Thiocystis violascens DSM 198: one gene and its partner. The protein of the gene in region 2 interacts with the protein of the main gene of each other region in a pairwise test. Links are inferred from orthologs where the notes say so. Each region holds a gene or a part of one and is shown on either strand. Other genes may lie near its edges.

What was found.
Region 1: the proteins of ndk (region 2) and THIVI_RS16435 interact in binary tests that used the Escherichia coli proteins (3 or more experiments, as listed by UniProt). The link is inferred for Thiocystis violascens DSM 198 from one-to-one orthologs.

What each region holds. Positions count from the first base shown.
Region 1 is NC_018012.1:3,701,164-3,708,270, reverse strand. What follows is about bases 4,238-7,040. They hold THIVI_RS16435 (5-formyltetrahydrofolate cyclo-ligase), read right to left. Parts: upstream 6,063-7,040; coding sequence 5,412-6,062; downstream 4,238-5,411. Other genes in these bases: THIVI_RS16420 (UPF0149 family protein), read left to right, coding at 7,024-7,040; THIVI_RS16425 (TIGR02449 family protein), read right to left, coding at 6,650-6,859; THIVI_RS16430 (cell division protein ZapA), read right to left, coding at 6,276-6,653; THIVI_RS16440 (EAL and HDOD domain-containing protein), read right to left, coding at 4,238-5,415. Also shown: electron transport complex subunit RsxA, read right to left, coding at 1-457; nitrogen fixation negative regulator NifL, read left to right, coding at 925-2,565; nif-specific transcriptional activator NifA, read left to right, coding at 2,583-4,169; more of THIVI_RS16440, read right to left, coding at 4,144-4,237; more of THIVI_RS16420, read left to right, coding at 7,041-7,107. UniProt on the Escherichia coli protein: Involved in the removal of 5-formyltetrahydrofolate.
Region 2 is NC_018012.1:2,989,383-2,996,478, reverse strand. What follows is about bases 1,814-4,605. They hold ndk (nucleoside-diphosphate kinase), read left to right. Parts: upstream 1,814-2,891; coding sequence 2,892-3,320; downstream 3,321-4,605. Other genes in these bases: pilW (type IV pilus biogenesis/stability protein PilW), read left to right, coding at 4,428-4,605; rlmN (dual-specificity RNA methyltransferase RlmN), read left to right, coding at 3,334-4,431; THIVI_RS13275 (PhoX family protein), read right to left, coding at 1,814-2,573. In the rest of the region: THIVI_RS13280 (hypothetical protein), read right to left, coding at 1-648; more of THIVI_RS13275, read right to left, coding at 726-1,813; more of pilW, read left to right, coding at 4,606-5,207; THIVI_RS13255 (RodZ domain-containing protein), read left to right, coding at 5,222-6,274; hisS (histidine--tRNA ligase), read left to right, coding at 6,281-7,096. UniProt on the Escherichia coli protein: Major role in the synthesis of nucleoside triphosphates other than ATP. The ATP gamma phosphate is transferred to the NDP beta phosphate via a ping-pong mechanism, using a phosphorylated active-site intermediate.

The DNA of each region.
Region 1 (7,107 bases), 710 kb from region 2 along the record:
CGGCGAACAGCACCATGACCAGGGTGAAACCGAGCGCCGAGCCCAGGCCATAGAGCACGCTCTCCAGAAACCCATGCGCTTCCTGGATATTCAGCAGGGCCACGCCGAGCACGGCGCAGTTGGTGGTGATCAGCGGCAGATAGATCCCCAGCACCTGATAGAGCGCCGGCGAAATCCGCCGCACCGCCAGCTCGGTGAACTGCACCACCGAGGCAATGACCACGATAAAGGTCAGGATGCGCAGATAGCCAATATCCAGTGGCCCAAGCACATAGTTTTCCAACAGCCAGCTCGCCACTGCCGCCAGGGTCATGACAAAGGTCGTGGCAAGCCCCATGCCTAGCGCCGAGTCGAGTTTGCTGGACACGCCCATAAAGGGGCAGAGTCCGAGAAACTTGACCAGCACCACGTTGTTCACCAGTGCGGTGCCGAGGATCAGCATGAGATACTCGCCCATCTTGAAATATGTCCCTGCGCGTCAAACTTGATGAGTCAGTAAATGCAAAGGCGATGCCATCGATTTCCAGAGACGTGTCGCGCGCCTCCCGGCGACCCTTCGCGGTGAGGATGCAGGCGCCAGGAGTCCGTCGAAACAAAGGCTTAATTGAACGGAGATGACGGGTTGGAGCGGCCAGTCGCGGTTCATGTCGGAGGCGAACATCGATCTCCCCGCGACGTCGTCCTGTCATGACGGCAACAGAATTTTTGTTGCAGTGCAGTGCGATTGTTGGAAAACTCACAGCGTCTTTTCCGTCGCTTGCACTCAAGTACTCGCGACGGAAAGATCATCCGGTTTGTTTTTTGCCTAAATTTTTCATCTTTTAAACCGCGTCCCGCCGTGCGTCGTGGGCGACCAGCGAGGCTGGAGTCATCCGCAACCGCGTCTGGCACGCTGGACGCAGTTTAAAATATCAGGAGAACGCCGTGCCGGTTCGACATGCCCCGGAGCCCGTCCAGCAGGCCGTGATCAACGCGCTGAGCGCCTTTCTCGCCTCGCCCCCGGACGGCACCCCGCCGGAACTGGTTGAGGCGCTGGCCCTCATGGGCGGCAATGCGACCGACCCGCTGCCGCCGCGGCTCTTCTACGAGGCGGTCGAACAGTCGCCGATCGCCATCTCGATCACCGATGCCAGGGCGACGATTCTCTATGCCAATCTCGCCTTTGAGGCCCTGACCGGTTACAGCCGCGAGGAGGTGCTGGGCCAGAACGAAGCGATCCTGTCCAATAACGCGACCCCGGCCACGGTCTACGAGCATCTGTGGCGGACCATCGAGCGCAAACAGACCTGGACCGGCACCCTGGTCAACCGCACCAAGCAAGGCGGCGATTACCTGGCGGAGCTGATCATCTCGCCGGTGCTGGGGCGCGATGGCGGACTCCAGTATTTCCTCGGCATGCACCGCGACGTGACTAAGGTGCACGAGCTGGAAGGCGCGCTACGCCAGCAGAAGGCGCGCATCGAGACGGTGCTGGACGCCGCGCCCGTGCTGGTCGTGCTGCTCGACCGCGAGGGCAGGGTCATCCTCGACAATCAGGAATACAAAAAACTGCTCGGCGATCTGCGCGGCAAGGAACCGGTCGATGTCCTGCGCGCGGCGATCGGCGAGCAGATCGGCAGCGACCCCTTCGCGGCCTGTCTCGACGGTCGCGGTTTCAAGAATGTCGAGGTCAGCATCGACATCCGCGGGCATCAGGGACCGCGCTGGTTCTCCTGCTCGGGGACGCCGGTCGATGAGTCCGACCCCACGGCGCGTAGCTATTTCGGTCAATTGGCCCCTGGAGAACGCCGTCTGCTCATCCTGGCCAACGATGTCACCGGGCGTCATCGCGAGATCGAGCGCGCGCAACTGGAACATCTGCGCGCGAGCCTGGCCGAACAGCAGTTGATGCACGGCATGCGCGAGGCGCTGGCCGCGGCCATCTATCAAATTCAGGTGCCGCTCAATGTCATCAACGCCGCCGCCGGCATGCTGCGCAGCGGCGCGGGGAACGTGGAGACCCTGGCGGGGATGCTCGACCAGATCAGCGATTCCGGCGCGCGCGCGCTGGCCACTTTGAGCGCGGCCCTGCCCGAGGGACCGCGCGAGGCCGGCGTCATGGTCAATGTCAACGCGTTGTTGCGACAAGTGCTCGAACTGGAGACCGAACGCCTGCTGGCGACCGGTATCGTGGTGGATTGGCAGCCGGCCTCCGTCCTACCCGAACTGCCCGGCCACCAGAACCAGTTGCGCTCATTGTTCAAACATCTGATTGATAACGCCATCCAGGCGCTGCGCGAGTCCAGCCGTCCGCAGCGCGAGCTGCGCCTGAGCACCCGTCGCCTGGACAGCAGCGTGGAGATCGAGATCCAGGACAATGGTCCGGGCATCGCCTCCGAGGACCGCTACCGGGTTTTCGAGCCCTTTTTCATCGGTTGGCGCAACCGTCGCGGCCGGGCCGGAATGGGGCTCGCGCTGGCCCAGGAAATCGCCAACGCCCATGGCGGATCGATCGAGGTCGATCCCGAGCAAACCGACGGCTGTCTGATCCGCGTGTCCCTGACCGCCGTGCTACCGGACGAATGACCTTGCCAGAACGAGCCATGAATTCTCCTGTCACCGATTTCGGCCATGCCGAGGACGCCCTGCGTCTCGCCTTGCTGGAGTCCCAACTGGCCGCGCTGTTCGAGGTGAGCAGCGTGCTGAGCCGTTCGTTGAATCTGCGCCAGACGCTGCGCGAGGTGCTCGGCGTCCTGCACGAGTGTGGGCGTATGGGTCACGGACTGGTCTGTCTGCTCGACGAAGAGCGCGGCGAACTCCTGATCAGCGCTATCCACGACAAGGACGCCGAACCCTTTGAAAAGATCAGCTACCAACCGGGCGAGGGCGTGATCGGACGCATCCTTTCCACCAACGCCCCCTGGATTTTGCCGCGGGTGGCCGACGAACCGAATTTTCTGGATCGTCTGAACCTCTACGATCCGAATCTTCCTTTTATCGGCGTCCCGATCCGCTGCGGGGATGATGGCGCGATCGGCGTCTTCGCCGCTCAGCCGCCCGCCGACGAGAGTCTACTTGCCGACCGGTCGCGCTTTCTCGAAATGGTTGCCAACCTGATCGGGCAGGCGGTCCGTCTTGCCCGCACCGTCGAGGCCGAACAGCAGGCGCTGCGCGAGGAGCGCGACAAACTGCGCCGCGAGGTCAAGGGCGCCCATGGGTTCGACAGCATCATCGGGCGTGCCAACAGCATGCGCCTGGTCTTCGATCAGGTGCGTCAGGTCGCCAAATGGAACACCACGGTGCTGATCCGGGGCGAATCCGGAACCGGCAAGGAACTGATCGCCAACGCCATTCATTACAATTCGCCGCGCGCGCGCGCCGCCTTCATCAAGCTCAACTGCGCCGCCCTGCCGGATAACCTGCTGGAGTCCGAGCTGTTCGGGCACGAAAAAGGCGCCTTCACCGGTGCCGTCAGTCTGCGCAAGGGACGCTTCGAGCAGGCCGACGGCGGCACGCTCTTTCTCGACGAGATCGGCGAAATCTCGCCCGCCTTTCAGGCCAAACTCTTGCGCGTCCTGCAGGAAGGCGAATTCGAGCGGGTTGGCGGAGGGCGGACACTGAAAGTCGACGTGCGGGTGATTGCCGCCACCAACCGCGATCTGGAGTCCGGGGTGCGCGCCGGCGAGTTCCGCGAGGATTTGTATTATCGCCTCAACGTCATGCCGATCCGCATGCCCGCACTGCGCGAGCGCATCGAGGATGTCCCGGATCTGGCGCGTTTTCTGGTCGACAAGGTCGCCCGTCTGCAGGGCCGCGAACTCGAAATCACCGACAGCGCGCTGCGTGTCCTGATGCGCTACGACTGGCCCGGCAACGTCCGCGAGCTGGAAAATTGCATGGAGCGCGCCGCGGTCATGAGCGAGCAGGGGATCATCGATCGGGATGTCATCAATCTGACCGGGATCGACGTGAGCGCCGGGGGCGCGGATTTTTCCCAGCCATCCGTCGTCACGGCGACAACCAGTCAGATCGATCTCAACGACCCCGATCTGGACGAGCGCGAACGGGTCATCGCCGCGCTGGAAGAGGCCGGCTGGGTCCAGGCCAAGGCCGCGCGCCTGCTCAACATGACCCCGCGCCAGATCGCCTATCGGATTCAGACGCTCAATATTCGGATGCGCCAGTTCTGATGCCCGTTTCGGACACGATCCCCATCGTCTCATTGGACCACTGAAGCGCCTCCAGGTAGGCGCGCAAATATTCGTCGCGGGGGATCTGGCTGTCGGCCAGCCCTTCCCAACGCCCCTGCTCGTATTCGACCACCTGTCGCAGTAACTCTCCCAGGATGCCTTCGCCTTCCAAGAGTGCGAGCTTGATCGGCAGGCTCAAGCCCAGATTGTCGAGCAGGGTCGGCATGTCGCTGTCCATCAGGGCGTCGATGAGCGAAAACAGACCCACGACAAACATCTGGTGCCGGATGTCAGGCTGGAATCGCTCGGCCAACAGTTCGCACATGCGCGCTCGGATCATGCAGGTGACGATCAATGCGCTCGGCTTGCCGTGGGCAACTTGCCCCATGAGGATCAGGTAGGCCCAGTTCCGGATCCGATCGATTCCGATCAGCGTGATGGCGTCCCGCAATGAATCGATCTCGCGCCGCCGGGCGAATGCCGCGCTATTGACGTAACGCAGCAGTTTGTAGGTCATGGTCACTTCTTGCGCGAGTACCCGCTCCAGATCCCGTACATCGCTGTCAGGATCCTCTAACTGCTGGATCAACCGTAAGACCACGGCCTGATTGGGCGGCAGGCCATGTTGCGCGACCATCTTTGGACGGCAATAGAAAAAGCCCTGGAAATAGTCGAATCCCAATGCCTGGCAACGCTCATGGAGTTCCTGTGTCTCCACGTTCTTCGCCACCACGCCGACATCATGGGAACGGAGCATGGCAAGCAGTTCCCGAAGCCGTGCCGGATCCTGTTTGAGCACATCGAGCTTGACGTAATCCGCGAGTTCCAGGAGAGGCTGGCGACCCGGGCGGGCGGCGAAGTCGTCCAGGGAGACTTTATGACCGAGATCCTTGAGTCTCCTCAGACCGGTCAGGATCTGGTCGTCGGGCTCCAGGTCTTCGCGGATTTCCAGCACGACCTGCCCCTCGAAAAAGGGCAACAGGGATGCGTCGACGATGAATCGGCGCGAAAGATTGACAAACGCCAGCGCGCTGCCAACCAAGGTGTCGATCCCGATATGCATAAAGCTCCCGAGAATCACCGCCGATGACGCAAGATCCTCGTCATCGATCCGGGCATGCTCCGTGTTGGCATGGCGGTACAGAAGCTCGTAGCCGATCACTCCCAGGCTCTGGTCATGGATTGGCTGTCTGGCGATATAGATATCAAGTGCGTCGCTGTCATTGCGCGAGTCGGTGATGGTCATGATGGCGCGATCCGGCTCTGAACGAGGCGGTCGCCCGCGGATGGCTTGGCATAGACCTGACGTTCCGTGACAACCGCATCCAGTGGAATGTCCCAGGGACTGGGTTCGATGCGCGCGACGCGCTGACATTCGTGGGCGATGCCGATCAAGCGGGGGCGTCTCCAGGAGCGGCGTTCTCTCAGATAGGCCAGGGAGCGATCATAGAAGCCGCCTCCCATGCCGATGCGATGACAGTCCGTATCGAAGCCTACCAGGGGCATCAGCACGAGCGCTAGATTCCAGGGGAGTTTGAGCTGGCGTCCGCGGGCCGTCGGTTCCGGGATGCCGAAGCGATTGGGGCGCATACGGTCTCCCGGACGGAAGCGCACGAACCAGATCTTTCCGCGTCCCCAACAGGTGTTGCGTGGTCTCAGGACGGGGAGATAGCACACTTTTCCGCGCTGGTTTGCGTACCGCAGGAGTGGGCGCGGATCCAACTCGCCGTCGGTCGGCCAATAGAAGGCAATGCGCCGGGCACGCAGAAAAAAACGATGGTGTTTGAGTTGTTTCGCCACGCTGGCGGCGTGTCGTCGATGCTGGCGGGGTTGCAGTCGCCGTCGCGCGGCTCGCAGCTCGCGTCGCGTTTGAGGTGGGAGATTGAGTGGCATGGAGCGAAAGGGACACCCCCCATTGACGCCGTTATCGGCCTTCGTTCTTGAACCAAGCGGTTCAAGTGGGGACAATTGGCTCGGCTTCAGGCTTTCCGCTCGATGACGGACATGCGCAACAGCCAAGCGGTCCTCATCCCCTGGGTAGCAATTAGGCTCAAGAAAATACCCAGGCCGTGATCGAGCGCTACAGGGGGTGTCTTGGGAATAAGGCTATACCCTTTCATTCGAGGCGTCCAGCAGTGGTTCCGCAGGTTCTGCAAGAGGGGTTTCGGCGGGTTGTTCAGCGGGCGGTTCGTTGGCGAGCGCCATCGAGATCCGCTCCTGAAGTTCGCGTAGACGCCGACCGGCATCCGGGTCGAGTCCAGGCTGCGCGCGTTGAAGCTGAATGAGGTCATGCGCGATGTTCAACGCCGCCATCACCGCGATGCGGTCGGTGCCGATCACCCGGCCATTTTGACGAATCTCGCGCATGCGATGGTCGAGCAGACGGGCCGACGCCTTCAAATCCTCCTGTTCATGTTGCGCACAAGCGATCCGATACTCTTTTTCCAGGATTTTGATACTGACCTGCAGCGGCTCGTCGCTCACAAATTTTCCTCCATTGCGCGCAACCGGGACAGCATGGCTTCGACGCGGCTACGGCTCTGCTCGGTTTTTTCGATCAATTCGCCGCGTTCGGCGACCAGGGTTTCCTGGCGCGCGCGCAGGGTGAGATTTTCCTCCCGGAGCCGTTGATTCAGGCGGATCAGGGCGTTTACCTGCTGCTCCAGTTCGTCGAGGTCGAAGTTGGCCAAAGTCCGCGGCTCCGTTGAAATTCCCTGCACTATAGAAGGGGCGTCGTGAGCGGTCAATCGGGCGGAAGCGCATGCTATGATTTAGCGGTTATTTCTCAACATTTGGGCGTATCCCCCAGGGTACGGAGGTTTCCACGGACATCGACTACGATCAGGTTGGCCGCTTGTTGGAGGTCAGCCCTTTAAATCCGTCACCCGGCGAAGCACATGGAATCCTGTGCGGTCTCCTCTGCGGTGGCGATCCGGAT
Region 2 (7,096 bases):
GCGGATGAGCACGTCGTCGGTCGAGCCGTTGGTGGGCCAGAAGGTGCCCGGAAAGGGGTAATAGGAGAAGGCCCGCCAGCCGGTATAGACGCCCGCGGGATCGCGGTCGAAACCCTGGTCGTCGAACTGGAACAAGGCGTCGGGAATGTAGCCGTCCCAGCGGCCATCGCCCTGATGATCCCAGTTCGCGGGCAATTCGCCGGCCAGCGTCTCGGCCAGCGGAATACGTCCGGTCGCGTCGCGATAATTATCGGTGCGGACGTAGTCGAGAATCTCGGCATCGCCGATCGCGGCCACCTCGGCGCGGCGGTCGACGAACAGATTGCGCCAGGGGTTTTGCAGTGCGGCTTCGGGCAGACTGTAGTTCTGCTGAAGGTCGCTGTCGTCCAGGTAGGTCGGGATCCGGCCGCGGGTGTGACAGGTGAAACAGGGGTTGAAGACCTTGCCTGTCGCATCCTCGGTCTTGGTATAGCACTGAGAGCTGATGTAGGCCGTGAGATTTTCGATGCGGGTGTCGGTCAGATCGGGGTGAGGCGCATCCGACTCCGCCCGTGCGCTGGAAAACCCGCAGCCGGAAACGAGCAGGACGCACAACAGGAAGAGATGCCCGCCTGTTCCTGTCATGGTCAATGGACATGGCCGTTTCATCGGAGTGACTCCTTAAAAATGAAAATGGGCGCGCGGGATGCGATCGCCGCGCGCCCTCATGAAGTCCCGCGATCAGGCTATTGGTCGAGGCGCGGGAAGGGTCCGATGTAGCCGATGTGCGACTCCTTGTCATCCGGACTCGCGGCCTGATCGGCATCCGATTCGCCGTAAGGGTGCTGGGTCACCAGCGTCAGGTAGCCGAAGCCATTGATATTGGTATGCCAGAACGGCGACGTGGTCTCCGCGCCAAAGGGCGTGGTGGCGATGCGGGTCAGTTCGCTGGTATGGAGGTCGTAGCTCCAGACGGCATCGTTTTGGTGGCCGCTGGTGTCTTCGCCGATGACCAGCGATTTGTATTTGGGAAGGTAAGTCACATTGTCCGGGGAGGCGATCCCGTCGACATCGCAGGTGTTTTCGGACAGTTCGGTGCCGGTGTAATCCTTCGGCGTTCCCACCACGACGCCATACATATTGTGGGCGACATAATCGCTGTCGATCAGCTTGCCACGGCTGTCCTTGACCCGCCGCTTGACATCCATGCCATAGACCGCGCCGCACTTGTTCACCGTATCCAGCCGAATGTGGTTGGGGCCGCCGATGTCCCGGTCATCGCCATCCATCATGCCGTAACGTAGCTCGCTCATAGCGACGTAGAGCACCTTGTCGTCCGGGTTGTAGGTCAGGCCTTCTTCCTTGCGGAACTCGGTGGTCGCCCCCAGGTGCGCGGCATAGAGACGGGTCTCCAGACGCGATGCCAGCTTGTTCTTGCCGTTTTTCAGGCGGGTGCAGAGCAGGCCTTCATCGTAGGTATTGGTGCTGGTAAAGCCGTCTGGGCAGGTTCCCGCTGCCGCATCGAGCGGTTCGGCGCGCTCGAAAAGATCGGCGAAGGTCGTTTTGTTTTCGAGAGCGGCGCGGATTTCGTCATTGGTGGCGTGCCCAAGACTGATCCACTCGATATCGGCGCTGCCCGGGCCTTCTCCGGAGGTCTGCTCCCAGCGCGCGGCATAGAGGGTGCCAGCGCTCAGATTCCGCGGACGATCGGCGACGAACATGAACAGACCGACATTGGGACCGTCGTCGGAGAGGTAGACAGTACGGTTGTCGGGCATGACATAGGCCAGTTCATGCGCGAAGCGACCCATGGCGTAATGCTTGGTCACGGTGTGCGCGCCATCGCCGGAAGTCACCTTGATCTCGGGCGTCCAGCCAAAGTAATACCCCAGATAGGCGGCGTTGGCGGCGGTGTTCTCGACCTTGTTGTAGTCCGCGATGCCCTGGATATGCGCATCGTGCCAGGTCGGATCGTCGAACCAGGCGCGGTTTTCGGCCCGCAGGTTCATGATCGCCATGGGCGGTTCGTATTCCTCGGAACCCAGGTGCGTGCCCCAGGGCGTGGTCATGCCGGCGCAATTGACATAGGTTCCGAATTCATCCGAAAAATCCACCGAGCGCGTGGCAACGGCGGACAGATTGCCGCTCTTATCCTGCGCTAGCTTGGTGACATAGGCGCCGCCCACGCTGCATTCCAACTGGGTCACGGCAAACAGATCCGAGCCGTATTTCAGCAGCGAGGTGTGATCCGGTCCCGAGCCATTGGTGCAGATCCAGGGGCTGCCGTCTTCTTGCCGGAGCGGCTGGCCATCCATGTCTTTCAGCAGGCCGAAGGTCTCGAACTGGCCCTTCTCGCCGCCGAGCAGCGGCAGGCGCTGATTGGTCCGCACCAGATCCCGATATCCGATGTCATGAGTCGTACCCTGGATGACGACGGAATCGGATGCGCGAATCTCGCGTTTTTCATCCTGCGTCACTGGAACCGTGACTTCGGAAAACTCCAGACTTCCCAGATCCGCGGATGTCTGTGTGCAGCCGAGCGCCAGCAGTAAGGCAGGCAGGCTGCACAGGGTTTTGTTGAACGACTGATTCATGAATTGTTTTCCTGACATGAGTGATAAATCTGATGGCTTGAGCCGGAACAGGCCGTGCAACCGAGCATTGGCCCCCCATCCTAAAAAAGCGACATGAAAAACGGATCAGGAAACCGTGAAGATTCAGTGACCGAATCATGACGGGCAGAGACAATGGGATGACTGGCATTGCCCGGTACAGTCGCTAACGCTAAACTTGGCGATTGATTCGATCCGAACGACGACGACCCGTCCGCCATGCATCAAGCGGGCGGGATCGCTCATCACTCGCCCTTGTCGATTTCCGACGCCTCCTTCAACGCCCGATCCGGAGCCCGCATGGCCACAGAGCGCACCCTTTCCATTATCAAACCCAATGCCGTCGCCAAGGACGCCATTGGCGCCATCCTGAGCCGCTTCGAGGCCGCCGGTCTGAAGATCGTCGCCGCGCGCATGCTGCACCTGAGCCGCGAACAGGCCTCCGCCTTTTATGCCATTCATCAGGGCAAGCCGTTCTTCGAGGAACTGGTTGGTTTCATGACCTCCGGCCCGGTCATGGTCCAGGTGCTGGAAGGCGAGGACGCCGTCGCCAAGAACCGCGACATCATGGGCGCCACCAATCCGGCCAATGCCGCGCCCGGCACCATCCGCGCGGATTTCGCCGACTCCTTCACCGAAAACGCCGCGCATGGCTCGGATGCCCCGGAGACGGCGGAAGTCGAAATTGCCTTCTTCTTCCCGGAAGGCGTTTGCCCACGCACCCGCTAACAGGCCACCGTCCATGACGACCGCCGGAACCAAGCCCAACCTGCTGAATCTGAACCTCGCCGACTGCGAGGCGCTGGTCGTCGGGCTGGGCGTCAAGGCGTTTCATGGACGCAATCTGTTCAAGTGGGTTCACAAGCATGGCGTCGTCGAGTTCGACGCCATGACCGATCTTTCCCGGTCGTTGCGCGAAACCCTGCGCGAGACCGTGGAGATCCGTTTGCCGCGCATCGTCGAGGCCCATCCCTCCGAAGACGGCACCATCAAATGGATCATGGAACTTCATGACGGACAGCGCATCGAGACCGTCTTCATCCCCGAAGGACGGCGCAGCACCATCTGCGTCTCCTCGCAAGTGGGTTGTGCGCTGGAGTGCGCCTTCTGCGCGACGGCCCGGCAGGGCTTCAATCGCAACCTGGCCGTGAGCGAGATCATCGGTCAGGTCTGGCATGCCGCGCGCCAGCTCGACAAACCGCCGACCAACGTGGTGATGATGGGCATGGGCGAGCCGCTCGCCAATTTCGAGTCCGTGGTCAAGGCCATGGACATCATGCAGGACGATCTCGCCTATATGCTGGCCAAGCAGCGGGTGACGCTGAGCACCTCCGGCATCGTGCCGAACATCTATCGGCTGCGCGAGGTCAGCGACGTCTCGCTGGCCGTCTCGCTGCATGCGCCGAACGACGCGCTGCGCGATCAGTTGGTTCCGATCAACCGCAAATACCCGCTGGCCGAACTGCTGCCCGCGTGCAAAGCCTATATTGGTCAGGACAAGCGCCGCAAAGTCACCTGGGAGTACGTCATGCTCGACGGCATCAATGACAGTCTCGCGCACGCCAAGCAACTGATTCGTCTGCTCGAAGGCATTCCGTCCAAGCTCAATCTGATACCCTTCAATCCCTTCGCCGGGAGCGACTTCGGCACCTCGCCCCCCGAGCGCATCGAGGCGTTCCGCCTGCGGCTCACGCGCGCGGGGATCTTTGCGATGACGCGCAAGACGCGCGGCGACGAGATCGCCGCCGCCTGCGGGCAGTTGGTCGGTCGGGTGGAAGACCGCACGCGTCGGCTCGGTCGGGTGGTGGTCGAGGCCGGCCCCAGGGTGGCGACCGGATGAACCGTCACCCGCTTCAATCCGTCATGATCGTCGGGCTCTGCCTCCTGCTGGCCGGTTGCGGCGGCAAGAAAACCATCCAGCAAAACGACGAGTCGCTCGGATTGGATCCCGAGGACAGCCCTGCCGAGCTTTACGTCCGCATGGCCGAGGAATACTACAACCGCGGTCAGACCGAGGTCGCCTTTCGGCGCGCCCAGCAGGCTATCGAGGCCGACGCGAAATATCCGCGCGCCCACGTCTGGGTGGCGTTTCTCTACGAGGAAATCGGGCAGGCCGAGCGTGCCCGGCAGCACTATGAAAAGGCGTTGAAGCTCTCGCCCAATAATTCGGATGTCCGTTATGCCTACGGTTCCTACGAGTGCCGTCAGAAGCGTTACGCGGAGGCCGATGAACAATTTAAAAAAGCGCTGGCGAACCCGCTCTACGCGACCCCCTGGATCGCCATGACCAACGCTGGCAACTGTGCCGCTAGCGCGGGCAATGCCAGCAAGGCCAAGGAGTATTATCGCGCGGCCATCGCCGCGAATCCGAATTTCGGTCCCGCGCTGGCCAGGCTGGCCGAGCTCGAGTACAAAGGCGGCGACGCGAAGACCGCGAAGGGCTATCTGGATCGGTATTTCGAGCCGAACACGGTGCGCACGCCGGCAACGGCCTATCACGCGCTCTTGGTCGGAGCACAGGTCGAGCGTCAACTCGGCAACCGCAAGCGCGCTGCGTATTTCGATCAGATGCTGAAAACCAATTTCCCTCAAGCGCCCAAAACCCGAGAGTTCTAGGGGTCCGTATTGCCATGAACCAAATGACAGCCAATGATTCGGACGATCGCAAGGTCGTCGATCTCGTCGAGAGTCCCGGCCGGCGGTTGCGGGTGCAGCGCCAGTCGCGCGGAATCGAGATCGAGCGCATTGCCACGCAACTCCATTTACGCAACGATGTTGTGGAAGCGCTTGAGCAGGATCGCTACGACGCGCTTCCTGCCCCGGTCTATGTCGCCGGATACCTGAGAAATTACGCGCGTTTGATCGGGCTCGACCCGACCTCGATCGTCAACGCTTACTATGCCGCGACTCCGCAGGCCGATCATCGGATGACGCAGGTCGTCCAAACGCAGGGGGCACGTCGCGATCGCCAACCCGGAAACCTTCGGGGGCGTCTGATCGGTTTGGCCATTGCTGGCGCGGCGATCGTCACGTTGACTCTGTGGTGGCAGAATCGCGCCGACCAGGGAGTGGGATTCAGCTCGGATTGGCTGCAATCGCTGTTCGGCCAAGCCCAAAGCCAGATGGCGGCGGCGGAGGAGGAGCAGGGCCGAGACGAGGCGTCCCCGGCCACCGAGTTCGATGCGCCCGAACCAGGCGCCGCGGAGCCGGTCCTCGCCGAGCAGCCGACGACGGCGCCCGCCGATACCACCGAGTCCGACGCACCGACCCCGATTCCGGTCTCGCTGACGACTTCAACGCCAACCCCGCTAACCGCGCCCGAGCCTGTTTTGGCGCAATCTGGTGGCGTGCCAGGGCCGTTGCGGCCAGAGGCTGCGGGAGTCGCTGACACCGCCGAGGAGCCCGAAACCGCTGTCGTCACTCCCGCCAGCGCGACCGAGGTCGTGCTCGAATTCACCGGCACCTCCTGGGTCAGCGTCATGGGCAGCGATGGAAATGTCGTGCTCAACGGGGAGATGCGCGAGGGCGACCGTCGCGTATTGGAAGGCCAGCCGCCCTATAAGTTCGTCATCGGCAACGCCTCGGCAACCCGGATGACGCTCGGCGGAAACGCCTTCGATCTCATCGGCCGTTCGCGTGGCAACGTGGCGCGCTTTACGCTGGATCCACAGAACCCGCGATGACCAAGCATGACTAAACACATCCAAGCCATCCGGGGGATGCATGACATCCTGCCCGAACGCATCGCGATCTGGCATCGGATCGAGGACACGGCGCGCCAGGTGCTCTCCGGTTACGGCTACGCGGAGATCCGCACCCCGCTGGTCGAGGTGACGGACCTGTTCAAGCGCTCCATCGGCGAGGTGACCGATATCGTCGAAAAGGAGATGTACAGCTTCGAGGATCGCAACGGCGACAGCCTGAGTCTGCGCCCGGAGGGGACGGCAAGCTGCGTGCGCGCGGCCATCGAGCACGGTTTGCTGGTCCAGCCCCAGCGGCTCTGGTATCGCGGCCCCATGTTCCGCTACGAGCGTCCGCAGCGCGGGCGCTATCGGCAGTTCCATCAGATCGGGGTCGAGGTCTTCGGTCTGGACGGCCCCGACATCGACCTGGAAATGATCCTGCTGACGGCGCGTCTGTGGCGCACCCTCGGTCTCAATGGATTTCGGCTGGAGATCAATTCGCTCGGCGATCCGGACGAACGTCTGGCCTATCGCGAGCAATTGGTCGCCTATCTCGGCGCCCATGCCGATCAGCTCGACGCGGACAGTTGCAAGCGGCTGCACACCAACCCGCTGCGCGTTCTGGATTCCAAAAACCCCCAGACCCAGAAGATCGTCGCCGCCGCGCCCTCGCTGATGGACCATCTGGGCGAGGCGACCCGCGGCCATTTCGAGCGGATCCGCCACGGGCTCGACGAGGCCGGTGTCGACTATCTGGTGAACCCGCGTCTGGTGCGCGGACTGGATTATTACAATCGCACCGTCTTCGAGTGGATCACCGAC